DNA from 3 places in the Bradyrhizobium sp. ERR14 genome. Region 1 is predicted to be linked to each of the others. Evidence: predicted binding sites of a transcription regulator. Region 1 holds the regulator's gene; each other region holds the start of a gene.
What was found. Region 1 encodes LexA, which represses DNA repair genes until DNA is damaged. Its sites were predicted from a motif close to TGTTCNNNNTGTGTTCNG; they were not measured.

Region 1 (10,495 bases):
GGGGCCAGAATTGATCCTGACGTGTGCACGGCAATGATCCAGCATGATGACGAGATTCGGCAGCCGCCTCTTTGACCAGGCCTTCGTGCGCAGCGGACCGATCCGCTGGCTGGTCGTGGGCGGCACGCTGCTGATCGCGGCCATCGCCGTCGGCTCTGTCCTGATGGCGCAGAATTTCCGCGAGCGGGCGCTGCGCAACTCCAGCCGCGAGCTGGAAAACACCGTGCTGCTGCTCACCCATCATTTCGATCAGCAATTGCAGGACTTCGCGGTCATCCAGAAGGATTTCGTCGCCCACGTCCGCACGACCGGAATCACGACCGTCGAGGACTATCGCAAGCGCCTTTCGGGCCAGGACATCCACCGGATGCTGCGCTCGAAGATCGAGGCGCTGCCCTACATCGGGGGCGTCAACATCATCGATGCCGAAGGCAATCTGATCAATTCGTCGTCGGCATGGCCGGCTCCGAAGGTGAGCGTTGCCGATCGCGCCTATTTTCGCACATTCAAGGACGATCCCAATTCGCCGGATGTCCTGATCGAGCCGCTGCACAGTCGCATCTCCGGCGCCTGGACCGTCCTGATCGTGCGCAAGATCGTCGGGCCGAACGGCGAGTTTCTTGGCACCGTTGGACGCGGCATCGAGCCCGCCAATTTCGAGAAATTCTTCGCATCCGTCGCGCTCGGCGAAGGTGCGACGATCTCGATGCTGCATCGCGACGGGACGCTGCTCGCCCGCTATCCCCACTCCAGCGAATTGATGGGGCGGAATTTCAAAACTGGTCCGGTGCAGCATCAGAGGGTTTTCGACCTCGATCACTTCGCCGGCCGTTTCACGAGCCCGGTGGACGGAGAAGACCGGCTGATCTCCTCGCGCGCGCTGCCCCATTTCCCGATCCTGATGATGGCCACCACGACGCGCGCCTCCGCCCTGACGGACTGGCGCGAGCAGATCGGCATGCTGATCTCGATCGCCGCCTCTTCCGCACTCGCCATCGCAGGCTTGCTGATCGCGATCGTGCGCAAGCTGCTGGAGCAGCACCGCCTCTCGCGGGAACGGCTGACGCTGGAAAAGCAGCGGCTCGATCGCGCCGTCAACAACATGACGCAGGGACTCTTGCTGTTCGACGCCGAGCAGCGGCTGGTGGTCTGCAACCAGCGCTATCTCGAAATGTACGGATTGTCGGCCGAGATCGTGAAGCCCGGCTCGAGCTTCCACGACATCATCGCCCATCGCAAGGCAACCGGCTCGTTCACGGGCGACATCGACGACTATGTCGTGCGCGTGCTGAAGGGCGTCCATACGCGCAATTCCATGGTGGTCGACACCTCCGACGGCCGCTCGATCCACATCCTCAACGAGCCGCTCACGGACGGCGGCTGGGTGGCGACCCATGAGGACATCACCGAGCGCCGCCGGATCGAGGAGCGCATCACGCACCTCGCCCATTACGACGCGCTGACCGACCTGCCGAACCGCACCATGTTCCACGAGCATCTGCGCGAAGAGCTGGCCGCGGTCGGCAACGACGAACAGATCGCGGTGCATTACATCGACATCGACGAGTTCAAGGGCGTCAACGACGCGCTCGGCCATCTCGTCGGCGACGAGCTGCTGAAATCGATTGCCGCAAGCCTGCGCCGCTGTGCCGGCCCGGCGGATTTCGTGGCGCGGCTCGGCGGCGACGAGTTCGCCATCGTCCAGAGCGCGGTGGCATCGCTCGACCAGGTCAACGAGCTCGTCGCACGGGTCTTCGCCGCCATCCGCGCGCCGTTCGACTGCATGGGCCACCATCTCACCACCGACGCCAGCATTGGCATTGCGCTCGCGCCGGAACACGGCACGGCGCTCGACCAGGTCCTCAAGAACGCGGACATGGCGATGTACGCCGCCAAGTCCGCCGGACGCCGCACCTATCGCTTCTTCGAGCCGGAGATGGATGCCAAGGTCCGCGAGCGCCGGCAGCTCGAGAGCGACCTGCGCCACGCCATCGCCCAAGGGGGGCGCGACGGCGGCCTCGAGGTCTATTACCAGCCCTGCCTCAGCCTGAAGGACGAACGCATCACCGGCTGCGAGGCGTTGGTGCGCTGGCGCCATCCCGCGCGCGGCATGGTCTCGCCGGCGGAGTTCATCCCGATCGCCGAAGATACCGGTCTGATCAACGAGATCGGCGAATGGGTGCTGGCGACCGCCTGCCGGGACGCTGCGAACTGGCCCGACGACATCCGCCTCGCCGTCAACGTCTCGCCGGTGCAGTTCAAGAGCGGCACGCTGGCACTGAAGATCATGGCGGCGCTCGCTGCTTCCAACCTGCCGGCGAGCCGGCTCGAGCTCGAGATCACCGAGGCGGTGCTGATCCGCGACGACGACACGGCGCTGGCGATCCTGCACCAGCTGCGCGCCATCGGCGTGCGCATCGCGCTCGACGATTTCGGCACCGGCTACTCGTCGCTGAGCTATTTGCACCGTTTCCCGTTCGACAAGATCAAGATCGACCGCTGCTTCGTCGACGACATCGCCGGCCCCGACGGCTCGGCCAGCATCGTCCAGGCCGTCGTCAATCTGGCGGCCGCGCGCCGCATGACCACCACGGCCGAGGGCGTCGAGACCGAGGAGCAGCAGCGTCTGCTCCGCGCGCTCGGCTGTTCCGAGATGCAGGGCTATCTGTTCAGCGCCGCGAAGCCCGCCGACAAGGTGCTGGAGCTGTTTGCGCTGCATCGCAGCCGGCTCGCCCAGCGCGGCGGCGCGAAAGCCCGCCGCCGCGAGGCGAGTTAGGTCCGCTGCGGACACACCGCTAAGGTTCCAAACGAAATCGCCCGGGAGCGGTCGTCCACTCCCGGGCGATCGATGTCTGGAGGCCGCCAGACCTAGTTCGGCACTGCAGCCTTCGACGCGGGCTTTGCGGCCACTGCATTCGCGCTCACGCCGTGCAGGAAGTCGTACGCGGCATGCAGGGCCTTGTCGTCCTCCTCCTTCGGCGGAACGTAGGACTGCGATCCGGTCTGCTCGCCGCCCTCGCCGGCTGAGAGATGCCCGCGCATCTGGGACTCCGCCATGGTGTCCATGCGGCCCTTCAGCTCAGGCGGCACGTCCTGCAGGATCTCGATGTCGGGGGCGATGCCCTGGGCCTGGATCGAGCGGCCCGACGGGGTGTAGTAGCGCGCCGTGGTCAGCGCCAGCGCGCCATTGCCGGCACCGAGCGGAATGACCGTCTGCACCGACCCCTTGCCGAACGAGCGCGTGCCGATGATGGTCGCGCGCTTGTGGTCGTGCAGCGCGCCGGCCACGATCTCGGAAGCCGAGGCCGAGCCGCCATTGACCAGGACCACCAGCGGCTTGCCCTTCGTGAGGTCGCCGCCATGCGCAGTGAAGCGCTGGGTCTCTTCTGGACTGCGGCCGCGGGTCGAGACGACCTCGCCGCGCTGGAGGAAGGCGCTCGACACGGACACAGCCTGGTCGAGCAGTCCACCCGGATTGTTGCGCAGGTCCATCACGTAGCCGGTGAGCTTCTCCTGCGGCACCTGCTTGGAGATCGCGGCGATCGCCTTCTTCAGGCCGTCGGTGGTCTGCTCGTTGAACGAGGTGACGCGGATATAACCAATGTCGCCGTTCTCGACGTGGAAGCGCACCGGGCGCACATGGATGATCTCGCGCGTGATCGCGACGTCGAGCGGCGCGTCAGCGCCCTTGCGCACGATGGTGAGCTTGGTCTTGGTATCGACCGGGCCCTTCATCTTGTTGACGGCCTGCTCGAGCGTCATGCCCTGCACGGCCTCGCCGTCGATCTTGCTGATGAGGTCGCCGGACATCAGGCCTGCCTTCGAGGCGGGCGTATCGTCGATCGGCGAAACGACCTTGACGAGGCCGTCTTCCATCGTGACCTCGATGCCGAGGCCGCCGAACTCGCCGGAGGTGGTCTCCTGCATCTCGGTCCAGGCCTTAGCGTTCATGTAGCGCGAATGCGGGTCGAGCGAGGTCACCATGCCCGTGATCGCGCCTTCGATCATCTTGGCGTTGTCGGGCTTCTCGACATAGCTCGCTTTGACGCGCTCGAACACCGTGCCGAACAGGTTGAGCTGGGAATAGGCATTGTCCGCGCTCGCTGCCGCCCGTGCCGCCCATACACCACCGTGCGGGCTGGCGACCAGAAGGGTGAGACACGCTCCGGTGAGCGCGCCCAGAGGGAACAGCAGGGTTTTCCGCATGGATGGGCTTGCCTTTTTGCTTGGCGGTTCGCTTGAGCTTGCTTGGGCTCGTCTCTCGAGACTTGGGAAGCAGACTTGGGAAGCGCCATGCAATTGGCGATCCAATCCACTTCTCACAATACCATTCTGGTTTCTTCAAGGCCGGGATGCACCGCCGACCGGTACACCGCAAAAATCGCTTCGTTCGGGCCTAAACTTTTGGCAACGTTGCAGGACTGGCCCGCCCCCAAAGGTACCTAAAGGGGCAATCGGTGCGCCCGTCCACGCCGCGCAGCCATGCCATTTTAGGATGGTTTTGGAACGCTGGACGGGTTAGGCGATGACACAAGGCTTCAAATTCTCGGGAGGATAACAATGAACGAAGCACCCCGGATCCGGCCGGAACGGAACGTCGAGCTCGGCGCCAGCAACGAGCCGTTCCAAAACCTGCACGAATTCATTCGGAAAGCGCGGGCCAACCTCAACCAGAACGCCTGGGACTACATCGTGGGCGCCGCCGAGACCGAAACCACGATGCGCCGCAACCGCATGGCGCTGGACGAGATCGCCTTCCGCCCGCGCGTGCTGCGCGACGTCCGCAAGGTCGACGGCTCGGTTCAGCAGTTCGGCCGCAGGATGCGCCTGCCGGTGGTGCTCGCCCCCGTCGGCGCGCTCGAGATCTTCGATCCGGATGGCGCGGCGAGCGTCGCGCGCGCTGCCGGCACCTTCGGTGCAGCGCACATGCTTAGCTCGGTGTCCGAGCCCGGCCTGGAGCAGACCGCCGAAGCCGCACCCGATGCGCTGCGGCTCTATCAGCTCTATGTCCGCGGCGACGACGCCTTTGTCGCCGATGTCGTCAGCCGGGCCGAGAAGAGCGCCTATGCCGCCTTCTGCCTGACCGTCGATACCGCCCATTACAGCCGTCGTGAGCGTGACATCGCCAAGCGCTACGTTCGCGAAAGCCGCCTGCGTGCCACCGGCGGCGATTTCCAGAAGGGCCTGGAGTGGCGGACCGTGAAGATGATCAAGGACAAGTTCAGGATTCCGCTGATCCTGAAGGGCATCGCCACCGCCGAGGACGCCCTGATCGCGATCGATCACGGCGTCGAATGGATCTACGTCTCCAACCATGGCGGCCGCCAGCTCGACCACGGCCGCGGCGCCATGCATGTGTTGCCCGAGATCGTCGAGGCCGTGAAGGGCCGCGCCAAGATCATGGTCGACGGCGGTGTCTGTCGCGGCACCGACATCGTCAAGGCGATCGCGGCGGGCGCGGACATGGTCGGGATCGGCCGGCTGCAATGCTGGGCGCTAGCGGCGGCTGGCGAGGCCGGCGTCGCGCGGATGCTGGAGCTGCTGGAGGACGAAGTGCTGCGCTGCCTCGGCCTTTTGGGCGCCACGTCATTTGCCGAGGTCGACAAATCCTGCCTGCATCCGGCGACCGCCACCAACGCGCCGAGCGTCTTCAGCGCATTCCCGCTATTCGACCACGATCCCTATCGATACTGAGTGAAAGGATGCAAGTGAACTCGCTTTCTCCCGGCAGCGCGGATGCGCTTCTGTTCGATCTCGGGCGCGTGGTGCTCGACATCGACTTCTCCAAGGCGATCGCCTGCTGGGCGGGACATGCCGGCTGCCAGCCCGAGGCCATCGTCGCGCGCTATGTGCGTGATGAGGCTTACCGGCTGCACGAGGTCGGCAAGATCAGCGACGAGGACTATTTCGCCTCGCTGCGTGCTTCGCTCGGCATCGGCATTTCGGACGCCCAGTTCCTGGAAGGCTGGAACGCGATCTTCGCCGGCGAGATGCCTGACATCGCCGAGCTGCTGCCGCGCGCGGCGAAGCAGATGCCGCTCTACGCCTTCTCCAACACCAACCGGCCGCATGTCGACTATTTCTCGAAGGAATACGGCGAACTGCTCGGCCATTTCCGCGCGCTATATCTGTCGTCCAGCATCGGCCTGCGCAAACCGGATGCGGAAGCCTTCGACCATGTCGTCGCCGCCATCGGCGTGCCCGCAGGACGTATCGTTTTCTTCGACGATCTCGCCGAGAATGTTGAAGGCGCGCGGTCGCGCGGACTGACAGCGGTGCATGTGACGTCGCCGCGCGACGTCGGGAACGCCTTGACGGCATTGGGCATCTGACGATCTCCGCGCAGCGGGAGACGCCAACGTCGCACAAGTCTTCCGGAACCAATTTTTGCCCAAAATGAGGAACCAGAGCGCTTTGTGTATTTTTGTACGGAGTTCCGGGAACGGAATGGCCCCTTACGGACTCTTGAGTCCGTTGGGACTTCTACACCGGACTTATGCACGTGCTGGGCAAAACCTATCTCACCAAGCAAGCCTCTCTCCTGCTCGAATTCGCAAGAACCACCTCGGATTCGGACCTTTCCGCCAAGCTGATCAGCAAGGCCGCCGACCTGAAATCCCAGGCCGATCCGCTGCCCGACAAGGATCAAGGGCCGAAGGCTCCCGACGTCGCGCTGGACGCCGGGCCGGACCGGCCGAGCGGGAGTTGAGCGATGCTGGCCGTGGCGCTCGTCATTCTCGTCCTCGCCATGGCCACCCTCCTGCCGATCGGTCTCGTTCTCTGGATCATGCCACGCCAAGCCTGAGCCTGCCTTCCATTCTGGGCCGGATGCGGCAGGATAAATCCTGCCCGCTCCGCCATTTTGCCTCTGCCCCCGCGCTCGGCTAGAAGACTGTCGGAACATTTCATCCGAACGTGCCGAGCAGGAGTTTCGCCGTGGCCTTGATGCCGGTTTCCGACGCCCTTGCTACGGTGCTGGCGGGTGCAGAGCCGCTGCCTGCAGAGATGGTTTCACTCGACGAAGCCTACCATCGCGTGCTCGCGCAGGACGTCGCTGCGCGGCGCACCCAGCCGCCCCAGGCGATGTCGGCGATGGACGGCTATGCCGTGCGCGCGGCCGATGCGGCAACAATGGATTCCAGGCTGACGATGATCGGTGAGGTCGCAGCGGGCCGTCCGTTCACGGGAAAGGTCGGCGCCGGCGAAGCCGTACGGATCTTCACCGGCGGCGTCGTTCCGGACGGCGCGGATGCGGTCGTGATCCAGGAGGACACGATCGCCGAAGGCAAGCACATAACGATCAAGGAAGCCGCGATCGTGGGTCGGCACATCCGCCCCGCCGGCGTCGATTTCCGCGAGGGCGACGTTCTCCTGCGCAAGGGAACCCGTCTGACGGAGCGCGATCTCGCCCTCGCCGCCGGAATGAACCACCCGCAACTCGCCGTTTGCCGCCGTCCGAAGGTCGCGATTCTCGCCACCGGCGACGAACTGGTGATGCCGGGCTCAACGCCCGGGCACGGCCAGATCGTCTATTCCAACGGCTATGCCCTGCACGCGCTCGCCCGCAGCGAAGGCGCCGAGACCATCGACCTCGGTGTCGCCGCCGATACGCTGGAGGCCACCACCGCCGGCATCCGCCGCGCGCGTGAAAGCGGCGCCGACATCCTGGTCACGACCGGAGGCGCATCGGTCGGCGACCACGATCTGGTCCAGCAGGCGCTCAAGGACGAAGGCATCGCGATGGCGTTCTGGAAGATCGCGATGCGGCCCGGCAAGCCGATGATGCACGGGCGGTTAGGGGCGATGGGCGTCATCGGCCTGCCCGGCAATCCCGTGTCGTCCTACGTCTGCGCCTTCCTGTTCATGGTGCCGCTGATTCGCGCGCTATCAGGCCGTTCCGTGATTCATCATCATCGCGAGCGCGTCGTGCTGGGCCGCGATCTCGGCGCCAACGACCAGCGCGAGGATTATCTGCGCGCGCGCCTGGAAAAGCGCGACGATGGCGCGCTCGTCGCCCTTCCCGTCAGCCATCAGGACTCCTCTCTGCTTGCGAATCTTGCTGCAGCACAGGTACTTCTCGTGCGCGCACCGTTTGCGCTGAAGGCCGAGGCCGGCAGCCCCTGCGAGGTGCTGCGGCTCCCCGTCTGAACTGCGCCGCCACACGCATTCCGTGAGTTTCGTTCTGTTCACGGTAAATTAAGCAGTTGCGGAACACATATCGAACATATAGTGTCCGTTCATGATTTGTTTCGAGATGTAGCCGCTTATCGCTGAACTCATCGTCTCGGAATCGAACGACATCAACCGGGGGACTTTGTTCGAGATGTTAACGCGCAAACAATACGAGCTTCTGCGGTTCATCAGCGAGCGCTTGAAGGAAAGCGGCGTGCCGCCGTCCTTCGACGAGATGAAGGATGCGCTCGACCTGCGCTCGAAGTCAGGCATCCATCGCCTGATCACCGCGCTCGAGGAGCGCGGCTTCATCCGCCGCCTGCCCAACCGCGCCCGGGCCATTGAAGTGATCAAGCTGCCGGAGCTCCAGGCTGCCGCCGGCAACCGACGCGGCTTCACGCCAAGCGTCATCGAGGGCAATCTCGGCAAGCTACGCGCGAGCTCCAGCCCGTCCGCGGACGAGGGCGAGCGACCCGTTGCGGTGCCCGTGATGGGCCGCATCGCGGCCGGTACTCCGATCGAGGCTTTGCAGACCCGCAGCCACACGATCAGCGTGCCGCCCGACATGCTCGGCTCCGGCGAGCATTACGCGCTCGAAGTGCGCGGTGATTCCATGGTCGAGGCCGGCATCCTCGACGGCGACATGGCGCTGATCCAGCGCAACGAGAGCGCCGATACCGGCGACATCGTGGTGGCACTGATCGACGACGAGGAAGCCACGCTCAAGCGCTTCCGCCGCCGCGGCGCCTCGATCGCGCTGGAGCCCGCCAATGCCGCTTATGAGGTGCGCATCCTGCCGCCGAACCGCGTGAAGATTCAGGGCAAGCTGATCGGGCTTTACCGCAAGTACTGATACCGGAAGTACTCGATACTGAAGTCTTTAGCGCCTCGCGCGCGCCTTCGATCGGCCTCGCCGATCAGAGATTGGAGCGGATAACGGTCCGCTCCGGCTGGATAGTCTTTCTGGTATCGCACAGATTGTCCGGCCCCTCCTCCTTTCGCGACATCCTCGGCAGGCCGCGCGACGCAACATCGCTTCGCGGCCTTTCGAGTTCGAGGGGGGACGGCCCAAATGCGCAGCTCGTTTGAGTGCAGCCGCAGCAACGCTGATCGCATCACCAGCATCGCGTTGCCGCGCAATCGCATCACTCCGCCGGTCGTTGACACGCGCGGTTGTCGAGACGCGGCTGCCAAATGCACGGAAGCCGACTTTGTTCCTAACAAATTCGGAAAAGATGGAAAAGATAATGTGATCGGGGCTCGCGGATCCCAGCCGCAGATTTGCCTACAACCGAGCAGACCGTCACGTGCTTCCACTCTGGTAGGGGCCTGCGCCTCCGAAAGAGGTGCGGGTCGCTATCTCTGCATTGAGGAGCACCCGATGTGTGACTACAGCCTGCATGCCGTCGCGACGCGCCCCGCAGAAGTCGGCGAGACGATCGTTACGACAACATTCCGCGGCACCTCGACGCGCGGCTTCGCCTCCGAAGCCGATCTCTCCGTCGCGGTCTGCCTGCTGCCGGGGACGGAGCTCGCCTTCGCCGACGACGTCCGTTACGACAACCGCTGGATCTGGACGCGCACCGTCAACTCCCGCGTCGGCAAGTTCGGCAAGATCGATCCGCACATTCCCGATCGCCATCATGACGCGATCGAATTCCCGGACGGCAAATCCGTGCTGGTGACGCAACTGGTCGAAGGCCAGCGCGCAACCGTGCTGCAACTGCCGGTGACCCAGCCGATCGGCGAGCGCGAGCACAAGCCGCAGATCATCGCCGACAGTCGCCCGACGGTCACACGACTGCCGATCGGCTGACGCCCTCCGCCCGATAAGCCGAGGGCCAGGATTGAAATGCCGTCGCCGGCCGAGGCCGGCGAGCCCGGTGGGTTTTTGTTTCATGAAATTCGATCGGCGAGCGCCGCCGCCTCGCCTCGTCGCCGCACGAAGTTTGAGCCGTGCTGCCTGAATTTTGAACGTCCGCTCCGCAGCCAAATGACCGATGCTGTCGTGGTTTGAGGCGGCGGACACGCTCGATGAAAACCTTCATTCGCGTCGTTGAACTCTGGGTGCCTGACCGGACGCGCATGCGGCTGGAATTCGGCGGCGGCCTCTACGATGAAGGGCTGTCCGCGTTCAAGGCCGTCAGCGAAGAGCTGCACTTCGGATATGACGAGGGGCTTCCAGGCAAGGCCTGGGCCTGCGGCCATCCCGTCATCCTCACGAAATTCGCCAACTCCTATTTCAAGCGGATCGATCAGGCCGTCGCGGCCGGCCTCACCTGCGGCGTGGCGGTGCCGGTGTTCGCAGGCGAATTCCTGCAAG
Region 2 (10,495 bases), on a different contig from region 1:
CGAAGCGATGACGGCGAAGATATATTCGGACGACGGCTTGACGCCGAGGAAGGTCTCGCTCGCGATCATGAAGGGCCGCAGGTAAAGGCTGCCCTCGCCGCCCGGCATCCAGGCGCGGTCGATGCGCACGACCTGCTCGACCGCCTCGATGAAGACGTCCTCGGGCAACTGCGCCATCGCCATGCGGTCGGCCGAGTCCTTGAAGCGCCGCGCATTGGCGTCGGGACGGAACAGGTTCACGCCGCCGTCGTCACGCTTGTAGGCCTTGAGGCCCTCGAAAATTTCCTGGGCGTAGTGCAGCACCGCGCCGGCCGGATCGAGCTGGAAGTTGGCGCGTGCCTCGATCTTCGCCTCGTACCAGCCGCCCTTGGCCTGATTGTAGCGCACGATCGCCATGTGATCGGTGAAGACCCGTCCGAAGCCGGGGTCCACCAGCCTGGCCACGCGGTCCTTCTCGGACGTCGGATTGGATGCGGGCTGGATGTCGAATTTCATGCTCATGTCCTTGCCTCCCGCTGCCGGTGGCGGCGCCGTTCTGGCGCCGGCCTGCCCCTTTTCGGGCCCGGCTGGCTTGATTGGTTTTAGGCCGGACCCCGCCAGCCTTGTTACGGCCGGTTTCCGTGGCCAGCATATCGCCGAGGACATGCTTTTGCGGAAGGCGGAAGTCCAGTATGTTTTGCCGAAACGCCGCTCGACAATCGCACGGTAGATCTGATCCGGCCGTCGTCGCCTGTCCGGCTCTCTCCAGCCGCCCTGCTTCGATGCCACCCGCGCGAAACGATCTAAAATTTCGTGCTGGTCAATCGTTTTGTAACATTGAACCCAAGATACGTCAATATGCCTGACATAAATTTCGCGACTTCCTCTCACGACGCCGCCGAGCCCAAGCCGGCCGCACACGACGGAGGCAATTTGCGCTGGGATATCATCGAGCTACTGTTCTTCGCCTATCGCGACTTCGTCGGCGACCCCGACCAGGAGCTGGAGGCTTTCGGCTTCGGCCGGGCCCACCACCGGGTCATGCACTTCGTCTACCGCTATCCTGGCCTCAAGGTCGCCGATCTGCTCGACGTCCTGCGCATCACCAAGCAGTCGCTCGGCCGCGTGCTCAAGCAGCTGCTGGACGAGGGCTACATCGTGCAGAAGACCGGCGACAATGACCGCCGCCAGCGCCTGCTCTACGCGACGCCGAAGGGCGAGGCGCTGGTGCAGAAGCTTGCCGGTCTGCAGACCACGCGGATCACCAAGGCGCTCGCCGAAATGGGTCCGCAGGATGCCGAGACGGTCAAGCGCTTCCTGCGCGCGATGATCGATCGCGACGATCCGGACAAGGTGCTCGAGACGATCTTCGCTTCCGTCAACCACGACGCCAAGGAGTGACCGTGACGCTCGCTGCCACTCTCGCCCGCCCGCCGGCACGCCCGGCCGATGACGCGCCGCATTTGCTGCTCGTCGACGACGACCGCCGCATCCGCGATCTGCTCTCGCGCTTCCTCGCCGCCGAGGGCTACCGCGTCACCACCGCCGCCAGTGCCGGCGATGCGCGCTCGAAACTGCAGGGCCTGCATTTCGACCTCTTGATCCTCGACGTCATGATGCCCGGCGAGACCGGCTTCGATCTCGCCCGCTTCATCCGGACATCCTCCTCGGTGCCGATCGTGATGCTGACGGCACGACACGAGGCGGAAGCGCGCATCGAGGGCCTGCAGATCGGCGCCGACGACTACGTGGCGAAACCGTTCGAGCCGCGCGAGCTGGCGCTGCGCATCAACAACATCCTCAAGCGCGCCGCTCCGCCGCCGCAAGCCACCGCGGTGGAGAAGATCGCGTTCGGTCCCTACGTCTATCATCTCGATCGCGGCGAGCTGCGCCAGGGCGAGGAGGTCATCCACCTCACCGACCGCGAGCGCGAGATGCTGCGCATTCTCTCGGAGACGCCGGGCGAGACCGTGCCGCGCAGTGCGTTGACCGGCAACGGCAGCGTCAACGAGCGCGCCGTCGACGTGCAGATCAACCGCCTCAGGCGCAAGATCGAGACCGACCCCGCCAATCCGCTGTTCCTCCAGGCGGTGCGCGGCATCGGCTATCGGCTGGTAGCCTCGCCATAAATCAGTGAAGTGCGACCGATGAGCACGATCGATACCGGCCTGACGCTGCTCCGAAGCGCCGCCGGCCGCGTTTCCGCCGCCAATGGCTGGATGGGCAACGCGTTCAAGGGCTGGATGCCGACCGGCCTCTACGCCCGCGCGCTCCTCATTATGATCGTGCCGATGGTGGTGCTGCAATCGGTCGTCGCCTTCGTGTTCATGGAGCGGCACTGGAACACCGTGACGCGCCGACTGTCGGCCGCCGTGGTGCAGGACATCGCCGCGCTGATCGACGTCTACAAGGGTTATCCGCAAGATAAGGATCGCGACCAGATCCGCCGCATCGCGCAGCAGCGCCTCGGCCTCGTCGTCGACTTCCTGCCCGCCGGCGACATGCCGCCGCCGGGACCAAAGCCGTTCTTCTCGCTGCTCGACCAGACGCTGTCGGTGCAGCTCGGCCGCCAGATCGGGCGCTCGTTCTGGATCGACACGGTCGGTCGCTCCAATCTGGTCGAGATCCGCATCCAGCTCGACGACGCCGTGATGCGCGTGTTCGCGCAGCGCAGCGCCGCCTATGCCTCCAACTCGGAGATCTTTCTGTTCTGGATGGTCGGCACGTCGTCGATCCTGCTGATCGTCGCCGTGCTGTTCCTGCGCAACCAGATCAAGCCGATCCTGCGCCTCGCTGACGCTGCCGAAAGCTTCGGCAAGGGCCGCGAGGCGCCGAACTTCCGCCCAAGGGGCGCGCGCGAGGTGCGGCGCGCAGCGGTCGCCTTCCTGGAAATGAAGTCGCGCATCGAGCGCACCATGGAGCAGCGCACCGCGATGCTCGCCGGCGTCAGTCACGATCTGCGCACCATCCTGACCCGCTTCAAGCTCGAGCTGGCGTTGATCGGCGACAGCCCCGAGCTCGAGGGCATGCGCAAGGACGTCGACGAGATGTCGATGATGCTGGAAGATTACCTCGCCTTTGCGCGCGGCGATTCCGGTGAGCAGTCGCAGCCGACCGACATGGCGCAGGCGCTCGAGGAGCTGCGCAGCGATGCCGAGCGCCACGGCCATACCGCGACCGTCGCCTTCCACGGCCTGCCCGTGGTGACGGTGAAGCCGGCCTCGTTCAAGCGCTGCCTTGCCAATCTCGTCACCAACGCGGCGCGCTACGGCAAGGCCATCGCCATCACCGGCCAGCGCGATCACCGTTATTTGACCGTGACGATCGACGACGACGGACCCGGCATTCCCGCGCATTTGCGCGAAGAAGTGTTCAAGCCGTTTCTGCGGCTGGACAACGCCCGCAACCAGGATGAAGGCGGCACCGGCCTCGGCCTCGCCATCGCCCGCGACATCGCCCGCTCGCATGGCGGCGACATTACGCTTGGCGACAGCCCGATGGGGGGACTAAGGGCGAGCGTCAGGATACCGGTGTAGCCGCCGTAGCCCTACTTCGGCAGCAGCGCCTTCAGCTTGTCCATGTCGCGCACGTTCATCTTGAAGCCGCCGGGCATCACAATGTCGCCGGGCTTCTGGTCCGGCTTGCAGGACCCGAGCCACTTGGCTTGCAGCGTCATGGTGGTATCGCGCCCCGCAGCGCCGGCGACACCGCCTTGCGCGTGCGAGGAGGTCTTCACCGTATAGGCCGAGTTGAAATCGCCGGTGATCTCGGCATGCGAGGTAGTGCTGACGCCGGCGACGCTGCATTCGGAATCGCTGACATAGCCGGTCGCGGTCTTCTTGATCTCCTGCTTGGCGCAGATCTGCTTGGCCATCGGGGAGACGTTGTTGCTCATCTCCTTGTCGACGGTCTCGTCGGTGCAGTGCTGCATGGTCATCTCGGGCACGGGCGAGCCCGATGTGACCAGCTTCATCTCCCAAAGACCGGCCTTGCGGACCGGCAGGTCGTCGGCGCACGCCACGCCTGCAGACAACGCAAGGCAAAGGGTCGAGCCGAGCAAAGCGAGTTTGCGCGTCATGTGAGAGGCTCCCGGCTGAGAAATTGCAGGCCTGCGACAGCGCCTCAATAGAGCGTGCGGATCGGCTGGTCGGCGGCGCCATAAGGCACCCAGCGGCAGGAGAACGAGATGTAACCGCCCTCATAGGCCTGCACCGCCAGGAATTTCACGACCTTGCCGTAGCGCGCGCAGTGATCGACCGCGGCCTGGCGCGCATCGACCTGGGTGGCCATTGAATAGGCGATGATGCCGCCGGTGTCATTGCCCTTGAACGGCGGCACATAGTCAGCGCGCGCCGACTGGCTCGCCATCATACCCGAGACAACCAGGCTGGCGAGAAGACCCGCGGCCGCAATGATTCGCATTCCCGTCACTCCAATTGGCTGGCGGGCAGTTTACGGTGCCGGGAGGGAAGTGGAAAGAACCCAAGCCTGCCAACCACGAAGTTGTGGTCAACTCCTGGCGAAGTGTTGCCGCGCTGCACTTGACCTCCCCCGGCCTTCGCGGCACCGTCCAACCTTCGCAAGACTTTAGCTGTCCGGATTGACCATGCGCGCCCCCTTCCTGAAATTGCTCCGCTATGCCGCCGTGCTCGGCCTCATGTTCGGCGCGATGTCGCTCGGTGAGGCTAGGGCCGCCAATCCGCTGGAGCTTAACTTCTGGCTGAGCGGCCCGCGCTATGACGGCGCCGTCGCCGATTGCGACCGGGCGCTGCCGACCATCGCCACCCAGTTCTGGGAAAAGGAAAGCACGTTCTGGAATTCCTCGTTGAGGATCACCAGCTTCGCCGCCGTTCGCGAGACCGCATTCCGGCCCTGGCAGTCCGACAATATTCCCCGCCGCTATTGCACCGGCGAGGCCATGCTCAATGACGGCAAGGTGCGCAAGGTGCACTTCTCGATCATCGAGGATGGCGGCTTCGCCGGCTACGGCAACGGCGTCGAATGGTGCGTGGTCGGGCTCGACCGCAACTGGGCCTATAATCCGGCCTGCCGCGCCGCCAAGCCCTGAGCAGGAAGCCCTGATTCGAGATGATCGAAGGCGCCGAACGGCGGTCGCCCCGAATTTTGTTCTTGAAATGTTCCTATCGCCTGCTAGGCTTCCTCGCACAGTCTAGTTGAGGGGCGTCGCCATGTTTCATTCCAGATTGCATTCGTTTTCCCGTCTCGTGATCTCCCTGACCCTTGCCGCCGGACTGGCCTTGTTGGCCGGGAGCGCGAACGCCCAGGACAAGCGGCAGAACGGGCCCGGCGAATTCGACTTCTATGTACTGTCGCTGTCGTGGTCGCCCTCGTTCTGCGAGGAGGCCGCCGAGCGTGGCGGCCGGTCGCAGATCCAGTGCAGCGGTCGGCCCTACGCCTTCGTGGTGCATGGGCTGTGGCCGCAATATGAGACCGGCTTCCCGGAATATTGCCAGCGGCCCGCACCGCGGCTGAACCGCAGCATCGTCTCCTCGATGCTTGATCTGATGCCGGCGCCGGGCCTGATCTTCAACGAATGGGACAAGCACGGCACCTGCTCGGGCCTCGAGGGCCGCAACTATTTCGAGACGATCCGCAAGGCGCGCGCTGCGATCAAGATCCCGGCCGAATATCTCGATTTGTCTCAGGCCAAGACCGTGGCACCGGCAGAGGTCGAGGAAGCCTTCATCAAGGCCAATCCGGGGCTGAGCAATGCCGCCGTCTCGGTCACCTGCAACCGGACGCGGCTGTCCGAGGTCCGTATCTGCCTCAGCAAGGACCTGCAATTCCGCGCTTGCGACGAGATCGAACGCCGCACCTGCCGCCGCGATCAGGTGACGATGCCGCCGATCAGGGGCGGATAGGATTTGTTCGCCGCCATTCCGGGGCGCGCGGAGCGCGAACGATGATGCGCATTTGCGCATCTGAGAATCCATCCAGCAGCATGCGCCGTGGCGAAATGGATTCCGGGCTCGGTGCCATGCACCGCCCGGAATGACAGCAGTTACTTTCGGCGCGTGATGTCGTAACTCTTCGCCATGAATTACCGCCACGCCTTTCACGCCGGCAACTTCGCCGATGTCATCAAGCACATCGTGCTGGCGCGCATCATCACCTATCTGCAGGACAAGCCGGGGGCGTTCCGCGTCATCGACACCCATGCCGGCGCCGGCCTCTACGATCTCGACAGCGACGAGGCGCGCCGGGGCGGCGAATGGCTGACCGGAATCGCGCGGCTGATGCAGGCGCGCCTCTCGAACGAGACCCTCGCGCTAGTACAACCCTATCTCGATATCGTCCGCGCCTTCAATCCCAAGGGTGAGCTCAAGGCCTATCCAGGCTCGCCGTTGATTGCGCGCGGCCTGCTCCGGCCGCAAGATCGGCTCATCGCATGCGAGCTGGAGCCGAAGGCGCGGAAAGCGCTGATCGACGTGCTGCGCCGCGACGAACAGGCCCGCGTGGTCGACCTCGACGGCTGGATGGCGCTGCCGGCTTTCGTGCCGCCGAAGGAGCGGCGCGGCCTCGTGCTGATCGATCCGCCCTTCGAGGCCAAGGACGAGTTCGAGCGGCTGGGCGAAGCCTTCTCCACCGCCTTCGCGAAATGGCCAACCGGCATCTATGTCATTTGGTATCCCGCCAAGAATCGGCGCGCCACCGACACACTGGTTCAAACGGTGGCGCGGCTCGCATCTGCAGCAAAACCGCCGGGAAATTGTCTGCGCCTCGAGTTCAGCGTCGCGCCTCAGCTCGACGGCGGAGCTCTCGCCTCCACCGGGCTCCTGATCGTCAATCCGCCCTACACGCTGCAGGGCGAGCTCAAGACGATCCTGCCCGAGCTGGAAATGCCGCTCGGCCAAGGTGGTGCTGCCAGATTCCGATTGGAGGTGCCCAAGCCTTAAAGCCAGCCCGTAACACTCCGGCATTCTTGGGAAAAATATGCAGGAGCGGTAGTCAATCTGCAGAGAACCGTATTATGCTGTTTCCGTGACTGGCTTTACGTTCCGCTTCCGCGAATGGTTGCGGCGGAGTGAAGGCCTAAGAAAGATCCGGCCGGACCGCCAGCGGTCCGCCCAAGGATGGCCAGCTCCCGGGCTCCGTAGTGCCCCGTCATGTCGTGACGTGAGTCTGCGTTGCGGCGGAGGAGCAATGAGGGGGAGTTTCCCGATGGCCATGACGGGAACGGTTAAGTTTTTCAACGGCGAACGCGGCTACGGTTTCATCAAGCCTGACGACGGCGGCCGCGACGTCTTCGTACATATTACTGCTGTGGAGCGGGCCGGACTGAAGGACCTTGCGGAAGGACAGCGTATTACTTTCGAAGTCGAACCCGACAAGAAGGGGAAGGGACCGAAGGCGGTCAATCTGGTCATCCTCTCCTAGCGGGCCTGACGCACAACATTCGGCGCAATACTTGGCGCGAAGAATACCTGGCGCAAAAAAAAATCCCGGCCGCGAGCGGCCGGGAGGTTGTGGTCCGGTATTTTTTTCTTCAGCTATCAGAAGCGATAGTTCACGCCTGCGCGCACAACGCTGGCGCTATAGCCGTTTGACACCCCTGTAATTGCGAACTGTGTCGTCGACAGATCGATGTAGAGATATTCCAGCTTGGCGCTCCAGTTCGGGGCCAGACCGACTTCCGCACCGGCGCCGATGGTCCAGCCGGCGGTGGTGTGCGATTCCGTCCAGCCGAAGGTCTGCGCACGCAGCTCGCCGAAGGCGAGGCCGGCGGTGCCATAGAACAGCACGTTGCTGAAGGCATAGCCGGCGCGGCCGCGCAGGGTGCCGAACCACGGATTGGAGAATTTCCACGGCGCGAAGGTGTCGTCGGCACCGGCGGCCTGGATGTCGCCCTCGACGCCGAACACAAACGGGCCATTCTGGAAGTTGTAGCCGGCCTGCACGCCGCCGACGAAGCCCGACGGCTTCGAGGGGTTGTTGTCCACCGAGCCCCATTCATAGCCGATGTTGCCGCCGAGATACGGGCCCGCCCAGCTGTACGCGTTGAGCGGCTGGTTGACGGTATAGGGCGCGCGCTGACCGTAAGTCATGTCGGCGGCCTCCGCCGAAGCTGTCCAGCCGGCGGCAACCAACGCGGCTGCGCCCACAACGAGCCTCTTCATCACTTAACTCCAACGCAACTGCCGTCACCGGTGCGGCGCCCGCGCCGCCGCGCGAGGCAAAACGCATGGTTACGGAACCACCACTTTTTCGCGTAAGATTTATCGAGAGTTTTAAGTTAAAGGGCTGTTAAGCCGGGTTACCGCGCTGTTAACAGGCTTAAGCAAGCGTTACCGGGAACTGCGCCGCCATCCTGTGCGTGCCGCACGGCCGGAACTTCAAATCGGCACCCCCAGCGCCTAAATTCGCTCCATGGTTCACGATTCCACCGACAATCCGGACGACCGCGCGCGCAAACCCGTGCGTGGCGCCGTGCCGGACGTCCCAGCCGAAACACCTCCGGACCTCGATCCCGCCACCAGCGGCGGCGATGACGAGGACGATGCGCGGCTGCCCGATATCCTGGAAGAGAGCGGCGCCGTCGGCGAAGGACCGCTGGCGACCGGCCATGAGGCGATCGAGCACGCGGTGCGGCTCGCCCCGACCTCGCCCGGCGTCTATCGCATGCTCAATGCGAATGCCGACGTGCTCTATGTCGGCAAGGCCAAGAACGTCAAAAAGCGCCTATCCAACTATGCGCGCCAGAATGCACCGCAGCCGGCCCGCATCCTGCGCATGATCGCGGCCACGGTGACCGTGGAGATCGTCTCGACCAACACCGAGACCGAGGCGCTGCTGCTGGAAGCCAACCTCATCAAGCAGCTGCGGCCGCGCTTCAACGTGCAGCTGCGCGACGACAAATCGTTTCCCTACATCCTGATCACCGGCGACCATTGGGCGCCGCAGATCCTGAAACATCGCGGCGCGCAGAGCCGGCCCGGGCGCTATTTCGGGCCCTTCGCCTCCGCCGGCGCGGTCAACCGCACCATCACGGCGCTGCAGCGCGCCTTCCTGATCCGCTCCTGCACCGATTCCTTCTTCGAGAGCCGCACCCGGCCCTGCCTGCTCTACCAGATCCGCCGCTGCGCCGGCCCCTGCACCCGAGAGATCGACTTCGGCGGCTATACCACCCTGGTGCGCGAGGCGAGTGACTTCCTGTCCGGCAAGAGCCATGCGGTGAAGCAGGAGCTTGCAGGCGAGATGGAGAAGGCGTCCGGTGAGCTCGAGTTCGAGCGCGCCGCGCTCTACCGCGACCGCCTCGCCGCGCTGTCGGCGATCCAGTCGCAGCAGGGCATCAATCCGCGCACGGTGGAGGAGGCCGACGTGTTCGCCATCCATCAGGAGGGCGGCTTCTCCTGCGTCGAGGTGTTCTTCTTCCGCACCGGCCAGAACTGGGGCAACCGGGCCTATTTTCCGCGCGCGGAGAAGACGTACACCCCGGAAGAGGTGCTCGGCTCCTTCCTCGCCCAGTTCTACGACGACAAGCCGCCGCCAAGGAACATCCTGCTCTCGCACGAGATCGAGGAAAGCGAGTTGCTCGCCAACGCGCTGTCGATCAAGGCCGGCCACAAGGTCGAGGTCACCGCGCCCAAGCGCGGGGAGAAAAAGGAACTCGTCGCCCACGCGTTGACCAATGCGCGCGAAGCCCTCGGCCGCAAGCTCGCGGACACCGCCACGCAAAGCCGCCTGCTCGATGCCATCGCCACGACGCTGAGCCTGCCCCATTCGCCCAAGCGCATCGAGGTCTACGACAACAGCCACATCCAGGGCACCAATGCGGTCGGCGCCATGATCGTCGCCGGCCCCGACGGTTTCGTGAAGAACCAGTACCGCAAGTTCAACATCAAGTCGGAAGGGATCACGCCGGGCGACGACTTCGCCATGATGCGCGAGGTGCTGGAGCGGCGCTTCAAGCGCCTGATCAACCCGCCCGAGGAGGGTGCGACCAAAGCGAAGGACGACGACTTCCCGCAATGGCCTGATCTCGTCATCATCGACGGCGGCCGCGGCCAGCTCAACGCCGTTCGCGAGATCTTCGCCAATCTCGGCCTGACCCAGGTGTCGCTGATGTCGGTCGCCAAGGGGCCGGACCGGGATGCCGGACGCGAGACCCTGTTCATGCCCGAGCGCGAGGCGATCAAGCTGGAGCCGCGCGACCCCGTGCTTTATTTCATCCAGCGGCTGCGCGACGAGGCCCACCGCTTCGTCATCGGCTCCCACCGCAAGCTGCGCAAGAAGGACATCCGCGAGGCCGGTTTGCAGGAGATTCCGGGCATCGGCCCGTCACGCAAACGTGCCTTGCTGCATCATTTCGGAACCCTGAAGGAGATCGAACGGGCCTCGATCGCCGATCTCGGCAAGGTTCCGGGGGTCAGTGCCGAGAGTGCGCGCAGGATTTTCGAGTATTTCCATCCCCAGCCGGGATGAATTAAAGGGGGACCGCAGTCATATGATCGTCGTGTCCGCACCTCATTTGGGGTGCGGGACGGTTGACGTTCAG
Region 3 (10,495 bases), 110 kb from region 1:
GCGGCGGCGGTGCGGGTGATCGATGCGGCCTCGCGCAGCGTCACAGCCAGCATCGCGGTCGGCGCTTCGCCATCGGGTCTTGCGGTGACGCCCGACGGCAAGCTGCTGCTCTCGGCGGACCGCGATGACGACAGCGTCTCGGTCGTGGACACCGCGACGCGCCAGCGCAAGGCGACGATCAAGGTCGGCACCCGTCCGTTCGGCGTTACCATCGATGCCGACGGCAAGCGCGCCTACACCGCCAATGTCGGCTCCGACGACGTCTCCGTGATCGACATTGCAGAAGGGAGCGAGATCGGCCGCGTGCCGGTCGGCATGCGCCCCTATGCGGTGGCGCTGACGCTAGGCCGCGGCTTCGTCACCGATCAATATGGCGGCACCGTCAGCGTGTTCGATCTGGCGAGCCTGAAGCCGATCAAGCGCATCAATGTCGGCGACTATCCTGAGGGCATCAACGCCACCGCTGACGGCAAGCGCATCATCGTCGCGTGCTGGGAGAGCAATACGCTTGATATCATCGACGCAGCCGAGCTGAAGGTGATCGGCGAGATCAAGACCGGCGATGGCCCAAGGGCGTTCGGAGCGTTCCTGCGCAAGACGGAGTAGGGTGTGTAGGGCGGATTAGCGCAGCGTAATCCGCCATCTTGCATCGGCGATCGATCGGCGGATTACGCTGCGCTAATCCGCCCTACGATTGCACACCGCGTCTGCAATCTCCTCCATCCGCTCAAACACGTGATCCGGCCCGTGTGCCCGCAGCGCTGCCGGTGCCGCATAGCCCCAGCACACCGCGCCGCAGGCAATCCCGACGCTGCGCGCTGCCTCGATGTCGCGCACCTCGTCGCCGATCGCGATGACCTGGCCGGGCTCCACGCCGGCGCGCCGGATGACGCGGCGGAATTTCGCGGGCTTGCCGAACAGCGAGGCCGAGCAGTCGAAATGCGAAAACAGCGCGGCGGTCTCGCCAAGCTTCTCGCGCGCATTGGCCTCGCTGTCGGACGTCACCAGCGCGAGCTGCACGTCGTTGTCCGTCAGCGACCGCAGCACGGTCTCGACGCCCGCAAACAGCGAGATCTCGCCAGTTGCCTCCGCCTTCAGCCGCCGCGCATGCCCCGCGATTGCCGGTAGCTTCCACAGCGGCACTTCGAGGCGGCTGAGGATCTCCCGCGTCGAAGCATGCCGCAGCCCCTCGACGTCCTCATCCCGCACGCGGCGAAAGCCGAAGCGGTCGGCGATGTCGTTGACGGTGCGCAGGAACCACGGAAAGCTGTCGGCGAGAGTGCCGTCGAGATCGAAGATGGCGAGGGAGTAGGGCATGTGAGGAAAGGCTCCGGATGTCGCTTCGTCCATCCGGCGATTGAACTAGAATTTCCACACGGTGTCTTCGGTCCAGCCCAACGCAGCGAACTCGGCGGCCCGGAGCGGGGCTTCTCCCTCGGCAAAGAACTCGTCGAGCTGAGGCGGGGCGACGGCTGTCTCGGACAGCATGGCGTGCGCCTGACCGCGATGATGGATCTGATGCTGGAAGAGATGCATCAGGAGCCGGTCGCGGCGCTCGGTTTGCACCTGCGTGTCGCGATTGATCTTCACGATGTCATCGAGTCGTGCGGGCGTCAGCGTATCGCAGATGGCGATCAGCCGCTTGTCGAGCGCAGCTTGAGCGGGCTTCAGCGCGGCAAGGGAAGGGTAGGGCACTTCGTTTTTCCAGGCCGCCGGTCCGACCCAGCCCCCCTCCAGCGCATCGATATAGAAGAGATCGATGACATGGATGTGGTTCAGGGTGCGCTGCAGGCTCGGAAAGAAGCCGGTGCGGTGGGCTTCGAATTCAACCTGGGACAGCGCGGCGCAAGCCGAGAGCAGCCGATGGTTGGCCCAGGCATTGTTGTGGGCGAAGGCGCGATAGGTCTGCACGAGTCCAGCGGACATGTTGGTTCGTCCCGATCGGATAGTGACGGATTACGCTACGCTAATCCGCCCTACAGCGCTGCGGCTTCAATGCAAAGCTGCTACTCCGCCGCCTCGCTCGTGCTCCTTCGCTTCGGCTTCCGTGCCTTCTTCAGCACCGGCTCCAGGAATTTGCCCGTGTAGCTCCGCGGCGCCTTGGCGATGTCTTCCGGCGGGCCCCAGGCGACGATCTCGCCGCCGCCGTCGCCGCCTTCGGGGCCGAGGTCGATGACCCAGTCGGCGGTCTTGATGACTTCGAGATTGTGCTCGATGACGACGACCGTGTTGCCCTGTGCGACCAGCTCGTGCAGCACCTCCAGGAGCTTCTTGACGTCGTGGAAATGCAGGCCGGTGGTCGGCTCGTCCAGGATGTAGAGCGTGCGGCCGGTGGCGCGCTTGGACAGCTCTTTTGCCAATTTGACGCGTTGCGCTTCACCGCCCGAGAGTGTTGTCGCCTGTTGGCCCACGTGAATGTAATCGAGACCGACGCGGTGCAAGGTTTGAAAAGTCTCGCGCACGCGCGGCACCGCCTTGAAGAACTCGGCGGCTTCCTCGACGGTCATGTCGAGCACGTCGGCGATTGACTTGCCCTTGAACAGGACTTCGAGCGTCTCGCGGTTGTAGCGCTTGCCCTTGCAGACGTCGCAGGTGACGTAGACGTCGGGCAGGAAGTGCATCTCGATCTTGATGACGCCGTCGCCCTGGCAGGCCTCGCAGCGGCCGCCCTTGACGTTGAAGGAGAAGCGGCCGGGCTCGTAGCCGCGCGCCTTGGACTCGGGCAGGCCGGCGAACCATTCGCGGATCGGCGTGAAGGCCCCGGTGTAGGTCGCGGGGTTGGAGCGCGGGGTGCGGCCGATCGGCGACTGGTCGATATCGATGATCTTGTCGATGTGCTCGAGGCCCTCGATGCGGTCATGCGGGGCGGCGCCCTCGCTGGCATTGTTCAGCTTGCGGGCGATGGACTTGTACAGCGTGTCGATCAGCAGCGTCGACTTGCCGCCGCCGGACACGCCGGTGACGGCGGTGAACAGGCCGAGCGGAATTTCGGCGGTGACGTTCTTGAGATTGTTGCCGCGCGCGTTGACCACCTTGATGGTGCGGCGGTGGTTCGGCGGGCGCCGCTCCGGCACCTCGACCTCGAGCTCGCCGGTCAGGTACTTGCCGGTCAGCGATTTCGGGTTGCGCATGATCTCGGCGGGCGTGCCTTCGGCAATGATGTTGCCGCCATGCATGCCGGCGCCGGGGCCGATGTCGAGGACGTGGTCGGCGAGCAGAATGGCGTCCTCGTCATGCTCGACCACGATCACGGTGTTGCCGAGGTCGCGCAGCCGCTTGAGGGTGTCGAGCAGGCGCGCGTTGTCGCGCTGGTGCAGGCCGATCGAGGGCTCGTCCAGCACGTAGAGCACACCGGTCAGGCCCGAGCCGATCTGCGAGGCCAGGCGAATGCGCTGGCTCTCGCCGCCGGACAGCGTGCCGGAGGAGCGGGACAGCGTGAGGTAGTTGAGGCCGACGTCGAGCAGGAAGGTGAGACGTTCGCGGATCTCCTTGAGAATGCGGCCGGCGATCTCGTTCTGCTGCGCGTTCAGCGCCCCCGGCACGGTCTCGAACCATGCACCGGCGCCCTTCACCGACAGCTCGGAAATCTCGCCGATATGCTTGCCGCCGATCTTGACGCAGAGCGCCTCGGGCTTGAGCCGAAAGCCCTTGCAGCCCTCGCAGGGCACGTCGTGGAAATACTTCGCCAGCTCCTCACGCGCCCACTCGCTCTCGGTCTCGCGGTAGCGGCGGTTGATGTTGGTGATGACGCCCTCGAACGGCTTCTTGGTGTCGTAGGAGCGCACCCCGTCCTCGTAGGAGAACTTGATCTCGTCCTCGCCGGAGCCGTGGAGGATCGCGTTCTGCGTCTTCTTGGCCAGGTCCTTCCACTTGGTGGTCAGCGTGAACTTGTAGTGCTTGCCGAGTGCGGTCAGCGTCTGCACGTAATAGGGCGACGACGACTTGGCCCAGGGCGCAATCGCGCCCTTGCCGATGGCGAGCTCCTTGTCGGGGATGACGAGGTCCTCGTCGACATGCTGCTCGACGCCGAGGCCGCCGCAGGCCGGACACGCGCCGTAGGGGTTGTTGAACGAGAACAGGCGCGGCTCGACCTCGGGGATGGTGAAGCCGGAGACCGGGCAGGCGAACTTTTCCGAGAACAGGATGCGCTCGGGGCCGCTCTTGTCGTGGATCTTCGCCGTCTTCTTTTTCTCCTCGGCGGGCGCGGCCGCGGGTGCGTCGGCGAACTCGACGACGGCAAGGCCCTCGGCGAGCTTCAGCGCGGTCTCAAAGCTCTCGGCGAGGCGCTGGCCGATGTCGGCGCGCACCACGATGCGGTCGACGACGACGTCGATGTCGTGCGGGAATTTCTTGTCGAGCGTCGGCGCCTCGGCGAGCTCATGGAAAGTGCCGTCGATCTTGACGCGCTGAAAGCCCTTCTTGAGCCATTCGGCGAGCTCCTTGCGGTACTCGCCCTTGCGGCCGCGCACGACCGGCGCGAGCAGATAGAGGCGGGTGCCCTCGGGCAGCGCCAGCACGCGGTCGACCATTTGCGACACGGTCTGGCTCTCGATCGGCAGGCCGGTGGCCGGCGAATAGGGCACGCCGACGCGCGCCCAGAGCAGGCGCATGTAGTCGTAGATCTCGGTCACGGTGCCGACGGTGGAGCGCGGGTTCTTCGACGTCGTCTTCTGCTCGATCGAGATCGCCGGCGACAGGCCGTCGATCTGGTCGACATCAGGCTTCTGCATCATCTCGAGGAACTGGCGCGCATAGGCCGACAGCGATTCGACGTAGCGGCGCTGGCCCTCGGCATAGATCGTGTCGAAGGCGAGAGAGGATTTGCCGGAGCCGGAGAGGCCGGTGAACACCACCAGCTTGTCGCGGGGAATCTCGACGTCGATGTTCTTGAGGTTGTGCTCGCGCGCGCCACGGATAGTAATTGCGCGCAGGCTGGAGCCCGCGTTCTGTTGTTGGCGCTTCGCCTTGATCACTTCATCCATCCGAGTTGCCCTCAAGGAATCCCATGGGTGCGCGACCGCGCCAATAAAAAAGGCGCGCTCGCCCGGAACCGGGATCGGCGCCGATGGGGTTGTCAGCGAACGTAGGAAGAACGGAGACGGATTTCCAGTGGGACTTGCGAATCGTCAACGGAATGTTGGCGCGCTGGCGGCATCTGGCAGCAGGGGCGTTGCGGAACTGCGCGACTAGCGTGCTCGCAAAAACAAAAAGGCCGGCGCGAGGCCGGCCTTTCGTGACGATGGGACGTCGGTAGCGATCAGGACTTCAGATCAATACCGGGCGACCACGGGGCCGCCGAAGGTGTAGTTGAGGCGGACGGTACCCATGTCGACGTCCTGCTTGATCCGGTCGATGCGGTCGTTGACGCCGAGGATCGTGAACGAGTTGTTGCGCTTGCCCATGAACAGGTGGTCGTATTCGATCGCAACAGACCAGTTCGGTGCGAAGCCGAATTCGATGCCGGTGCCGACCGCGCCACCCCAGCGGGTCTCGCTCGCGCTGTCGAGGACGACGCCACCCAGCAGACCGTTATATTTGGCGTGCGTGACGGCCGCGCCACCCTTCACGTACCAGAGCACGTTGTTCCAGGCATAGCCGACTTGGCCGGTGAACAGGCCAATTGCGTCGATCTTGGTCTGGTTGACCAGCGGGCCAAGCACCAAGCTCGTATTCGAGCCCTTCAGGTTGGCCCAGTCGCCCTGAGCTTCGAGACCAAACACCCAATTGGCCGACTGCCAGCGGTAGCCGACCTGGCCGCCGACGACGCCGCCGGTCGCATTGTGACAGCCTTCAGCCGTGTCCGGACCGGCAATGCCGAAGATATTGTTGACGTCCCAGCAGTTGCGGCTCGAGGCGCCGCCGCCGTTGATACCGATGTAGAAACCGCTCCAATTGTACATCGCGATCGGCGCGACCGGAGCCTTGGTGTAGGGGCGGGCCGCCAAATCGGCCGCCGAGGCGGGTGCCAACGCGCTAAGTGCGAACAAGCTGGCCGAAGCCAGCAAAAGCTTCTTCATATCCATTCCCCAGTTCCGTTTCTTTCTGACCTTCCGAAAAGCGGAAGAGCCAGCGGACCTATGACCCGACTAATGTCATTGCTTTACACCATTAAAGCCAAAGGTTGTGTCACCCGGGGGCCACATCTCTGCGAAAACGCGAGCGAGCCGGTTGGCGCGCAAGAAACAAAAAGGCCGGCGCGAGGCCGGCCTTTCGTAACGCGAGGCGTTGAAGTGTAGCTTAGTACTTGGCAACAACCGGGGCGCCGAAGTGATAGTTCACGCCGACCTGCACGGTGTGGAAGTTGAGCGTGCCGGTGGTGACCGGAGCGCCGAGACCGGAGAAGTAGGTCTCGCCGCCGAGGCTGCGATAGAGGTACTCGCCCTTGACCGACCACTGCGGAGCGAAGAACGCCTCGACGCCGGCGCCGACGGTCCAGCCCGAGTGGAACTTGCTGTCGGAGACGGTCACGCCGAGCGCGCTGACGCTGACCTTGTTGTCGATCCAGGCGTAACCACCGGTGCCGTAGAACAGCACGTTGTTGACGGCCCAGCCGATGCGGCCGCGGACGGTGCCGAGCGCGTCGGTCTTGGACGACACGGTGATGCCGAGAGCAGTCGCCGAGGCGCTGACGTCAGCCCAGGAACCATCAGCCTCGATGCCGAACACGACGTTGCCGGCCTGCCAGTTGTAGCCGGCGGTGCCGCCGACGAAGCCACCCTTCATCTTCGGGTCGCCGGAAGCGTTTTCCCAGGCGCCGCCACCGACGATACCGAGATAGAAGCCGGTCCAGTTGTAGACGGCAGCCGCCGGAGCGATCGGAGCCTTGGTGTAGGGGCGGGCTGCGAGGTCGGCCGCCGAAGCGGGCGCAGCGAGAGCGAACAAACAGGCCGAAGCCAACAAAACCTTCTTCATTTTCAACTAATCCCAGTCCCAGTTTCTGTTGTTGCCTTCCTGACCGGAAGGGCAGCGGACTCAACGGCCCAACTAATGCCGTGCTTACACCACTAAAGCCGCAAGTTGTGTCTCCGAAAAGCCACAGCAGTCGAAAAGGTGATGGTTACTGACTTATTGCCCCCCGTTCATGTCGCGCCAAACGAAAAAGGCCGGCGCGAGGCCGGCCTTAGACGTCAATGATGTCAGAGGGATATCAGTACCGCGCGACGCCCTGCGCACCCCAGTTGAAGTGATAATTCACGCCTGCCTTGACCGTGTGGACGGTATCGGTCCACTCGGACCGGTTGGTCACGACGGGGCTGTACTGAATCGTGCTCTTGCCGAAATCGATATAGTTGTATTCGACCTTGGCCGACCAGTTCGGAGCGAACATGTATTCCGCGCCGGCGCCGACGGTCCAACCCCAGCGGGTGTTGTTCTGGATGAAGACGTTTCCGGGGACGCCATCGTAGCGATGCTGAATGTCGCCGACCGCAGCGCCGCCGCTGACGAAGAAGAGAGCGGGGCCGGTCGAGTAGCCGAGACGGCCCTTGATGTCGCCGAAGCCGCGGATTCTCGTGAAATAGGTGTCGCCGAGGCCGGCATTGATCTCGGCCGAACGACCGTTGATGTCAGCCCAATGATAGTCGCCCTCGATGCCGAACACCCAGTTGGCCGCCTGCCAGTTGTAGCCGACCACGCCACCGACAAAGCCGCCGGTGGTGTCGTAGTTCTGACTTCCCGCAAAGAGCGCCGTATTCGGACCGCCAAAGAAGGTTTCGTCGCTGCGGCCCCAGGCACCACCGCCCTGCACACCGAGGTAGAAGCCGGTCCAGGTATAGATCGGAGCGGGGGGCGCGACCGGCGCCTTTGTATAGGGACGCGCTGCGAGATCCGCAGCACCGGCCGGAGCCGAGAGGGTCAGCGCAACCGCGCCGGCGAAGCCAAACAAAATCTTCTTCACTGTAATCTCCCCAGTCGTGTCCGCCTCTCTGAGTTCCCCAAGGCGGACGATCAGGCGCGAGGCCCATTGCATCAATTCCAGGCACGACGATAGCTCGATTCTGCGGCAGAGTCCGTGCCCGGAGTGCAACAGTTGGATGTAATCGACCTACCTCTAACTTAATGAATGTTAAGTAGTTTTTGCCGTTCACGGGAACCCGATTTGGTTCCATCCCGATTGCCATCGCAGCGCCATCTGGATGCCATCGCGTCTCCACATTTGGCGGCGATTTCTGCAGGAACAAATCTGGAACAAATCGCCGGTCGGTGCTATATGTGGGGATAACCTCGGGGGTGATGGGCTGATCAGCCCCTGCAAGCGTATAGGGTCGCCTTAACAGGGCGCAGAGGAACGCGGGCAGCGCGCTCGGCCTTAGGAAATTCAGTGGCATTCGGAGTGGAGAGCGGCGATGGCGGGAAGCGTCAACAAGGTCATTCTGGTTGGAAATCTCGGCAAGGATCCTGAAATCCGCCGCACCCAGGACGGGCGGCCGATCGCGAATCTGAGCATCGCCACCTCCGAGACCTGGCGCGACAAGAACAGCGGCGAGCGCAAGGAAAAGACCGAGTGGCATCGCGTCGTGATCTTCAATGAAGGGCTCTGCAAGGTCGCCGAGCAATACCTGAAGAAGGGCGCGAAGGTTTACATCGAGGGCGCGCTCCAGACCCGCAAATGGACCGACCAGAGCGGCGTCGAGAAGTACTCGACCGAGGTCGTGCTCCAGGGCTTCAATTCGACGCTCACGATGCTCGATGGCCGTGGCGGCGGCGGAGGAGGCGGCAGCTTCGGCGACGAGCCGGGCGGCGATTTCGGCTCCTCCGGTCCAGTCAGCAGCGCGCCGCGCCGTCCCGTCGCCGCCGGCGGCGGTGGCCGCAACAGCGACATGGACGACGACATCCCGTTCTGAGAACGGACCGGACGATCAGGGGGCGCTGCCGGCTGAGCGGCGCCTTCTCATTTCGTGTCAGCAAACCTTACTAATCGGCAGGAAGGGCTCGGGTTTTCCAGGCCCGCTTCATGTTTGGGTTGAACTCGGATTGCCCAGCGCAATCGCGTCGAAGGGCGCGTTGACGCGCGATCGACAGGGGTCCCAGAGGCGATTTCGGAAGGCCTGTTCCCGGTCCCTCCGAGACGCTCCCCTTAAGGCCGTAAGCTATTGGAAAAATAAGCGGAAAAAGCGCTTCCCTGAAGCCTGCGAGGGTGGTTATCAGGGTCTCGATGCGCTATATGATTCCCAGATAAAACCTCACCGGATTTCCCCTTGGCTGACGACGACGACAAGCCCGGCGACCAGCCGGGGCAACCCTCGGATATTCGCCCCGTCTCCATCTTCGAGGAGATGAAGAAGTCCTATCTCGACTACGCCATGAGCGTGATCGTGGCGCGGGCGCTGCCTGATGCCCGCGACGGTCTGAAGCCGGTGCACCGCCGCATCCTGTTCTCGATGAACGAGCAGGGGCACACGCCCGACAAGAAGTACGTCAAATCCGCCCGCGTGGTCGGTGACGTCATCGGTAAGTATCACCCGCACGGCGACCAGTCGATTTACGACGCCATGGTCCGCATGGCGCAGGACTTCTCGATGCGCGTGCCGTTGATCGACGGCCAGGGCAATTTCGGCTCGGTCGACGGCGATCCCCCGGCTGCCTATCGTTACACCGAAGCGCGCCTGACCAAGGCCGCGCTGGCTCTGCTGGCCGACATCGACAAGGACACCGTCGACTTCCAGCCGAACTACGACAACAACGAGACCGAGCCGTCGGTCTTGCCGGCCAAGTTCCCGAACCTTCTCGTCAACGGCGCCGGCGGCATCGCGGTCGGCATGGCGACCAATATCCCGCCGCACAATCTCGGCGAGGTCATCGACGCCTGCGTCGCGCTGATCGACAACCCCGCGCTCACCATCGACGAGCTCATCAACATCGTGCCCGGACCGGATTTCCCGACCGGCGGCGTCATTCTCGGACGGCAGGGCATCCGCTCCGCCTATCACCTCGGCCGCGGCTCGATCGTCATGCGCGGCAAGGTCGCGATCGAGACCATCCGCAAGGAGCGTGAGGCGCTCATCATCACCGAGATTCCCTACCAGGTGAACAAGGCGACGATGGTCGAGCGCATCGCCGAGCTGGTGAAGGAAAAGAAGATCGAGGGCATCGGCGACCTGCGCGATGAATCGGATCGCGAAGGCTACCGCGTCGTCATCGAATTGAAGCGCGACGCCGTGCCGGATGTGGTGCTGAACCAGCTGTACCGTTTCACGCCGCTGCAGACCAGCTTCGGCGTCAACATGGTGGCGCTCGACAGCGGCCGTCCTCGGATCATGCATCTGAAGGACCTGCTCGCGATCTTCGTCGACTTCCGTGAGCGGGTCGTCACGCGGCGCACCAAGTACCTGCTCGCCAAGGCGCGCGACCGCGCCCATATCCTGGTCGGTCTGGCAATCGCGGTGGCCAATATCGACGAGATGATCCGCGTGATCCGGACCTCGCCGGACCCGACCACCGCGCGCGACACGCTGATGTCGCGCGACTGGCCGGCCCGGGACGTCGAGGACATGCT

Region 2: GGD62_RS29360 (ribonuclease T2 family protein) is a predicted target of LexA. The motif match lies at 5,105-5,122, and genes of this name have one in related genera.
Region 3: GGD62_RS04595 (single-stranded DNA-binding protein) is a predicted target of LexA. The motif match lies at 8,173-8,190, and genes of this name have one in related genera.

Annotation. Positions count from the first base shown of each region.
Region 1 covers NZ_JACIHD010000001.1:1,033,570-1,044,064, forward strand. Annotated here, with positions in the region: gene GGD62_RS05125 (EAL domain-containing protein) at 44-2,776, shown strand; gene GGD62_RS05130 (S41 family peptidase) at 2,869-4,206, opposite strand; gene GGD62_RS05135 (alpha-hydroxy acid oxidase) at 4,561-5,694, shown strand; gene GGD62_RS05140 (HAD family phosphatase) at 5,703-6,332, shown strand; gene GGD62_RS05145 (hypothetical protein) at 6,503-6,709, shown strand; gene glp (gephyrin-like molybdotransferase Glp) at 6,937-8,148, shown strand; gene lexA (transcriptional repressor LexA) at 8,324-9,025, shown strand; gene GGD62_RS05160 (hypothetical protein) at 9,554-9,988, shown strand; gene GGD62_RS05165 (GAF domain-containing protein) at 10,207-10,495, shown strand, end outside.
Region 2 covers NZ_JACIHD010000014.1:77,681-88,175, reverse strand. Annotated here, with positions in the region: gene GGD62_RS29395 (branched-chain amino acid aminotransferase) at 1-501, opposite strand, end outside; gene GGD62_RS29390 (MarR family winged helix-turn-helix transcriptional regulator) at 838-1,380, shown strand; gene GGD62_RS29385 (response regulator) at 1,377-2,108, shown strand; gene GGD62_RS29380 (ATP-binding protein) at 2,127-3,515, shown strand; gene GGD62_RS29375 (DUF3617 family protein) at 3,527-4,057, opposite strand; gene GGD62_RS29370 (hypothetical protein) at 4,102-4,401, opposite strand; gene GGD62_RS29365 (hypothetical protein) at 4,586-5,047, shown strand; gene GGD62_RS29360 (ribonuclease T2 family protein) at 5,169-5,861, shown strand; gene GGD62_RS29355 (23S rRNA (adenine(2030)-N(6))-methyltransferase RlmJ) at 6,036-6,896, shown strand; gene GGD62_RS29350 (cold-shock protein) at 7,162-7,377, shown strand; gene GGD62_RS29345 (outer membrane protein) at 7,494-8,117, opposite strand; gene uvrC (excinuclease ABC subunit UvrC) at 8,368-10,422, shown strand.
Region 3 covers NZ_JACIHD010000001.1:921,340-931,834, reverse strand. Annotated here, with positions in the region: gene GGD62_RS04630 (cytochrome D1 domain-containing protein) at 1-606, shown strand, start outside; gene GGD62_RS04625 (HAD family hydrolase) at 679-1,317, opposite strand; gene GGD62_RS04620 (DinB family protein) at 1,363-1,926, opposite strand; gene uvrA (excinuclease ABC subunit UvrA) at 2,007-4,982, opposite strand; gene GGD62_RS04610 (outer membrane protein) at 5,271-6,017, opposite strand; gene GGD62_RS04605 (outer membrane protein) at 6,238-6,912, opposite strand; gene GGD62_RS04600 (outer membrane protein) at 7,148-7,897, opposite strand; gene GGD62_RS04595 (single-stranded DNA-binding protein) at 8,346-8,843, shown strand; gene gyrA (DNA gyrase subunit A) at 9,198-10,495, shown strand, end outside.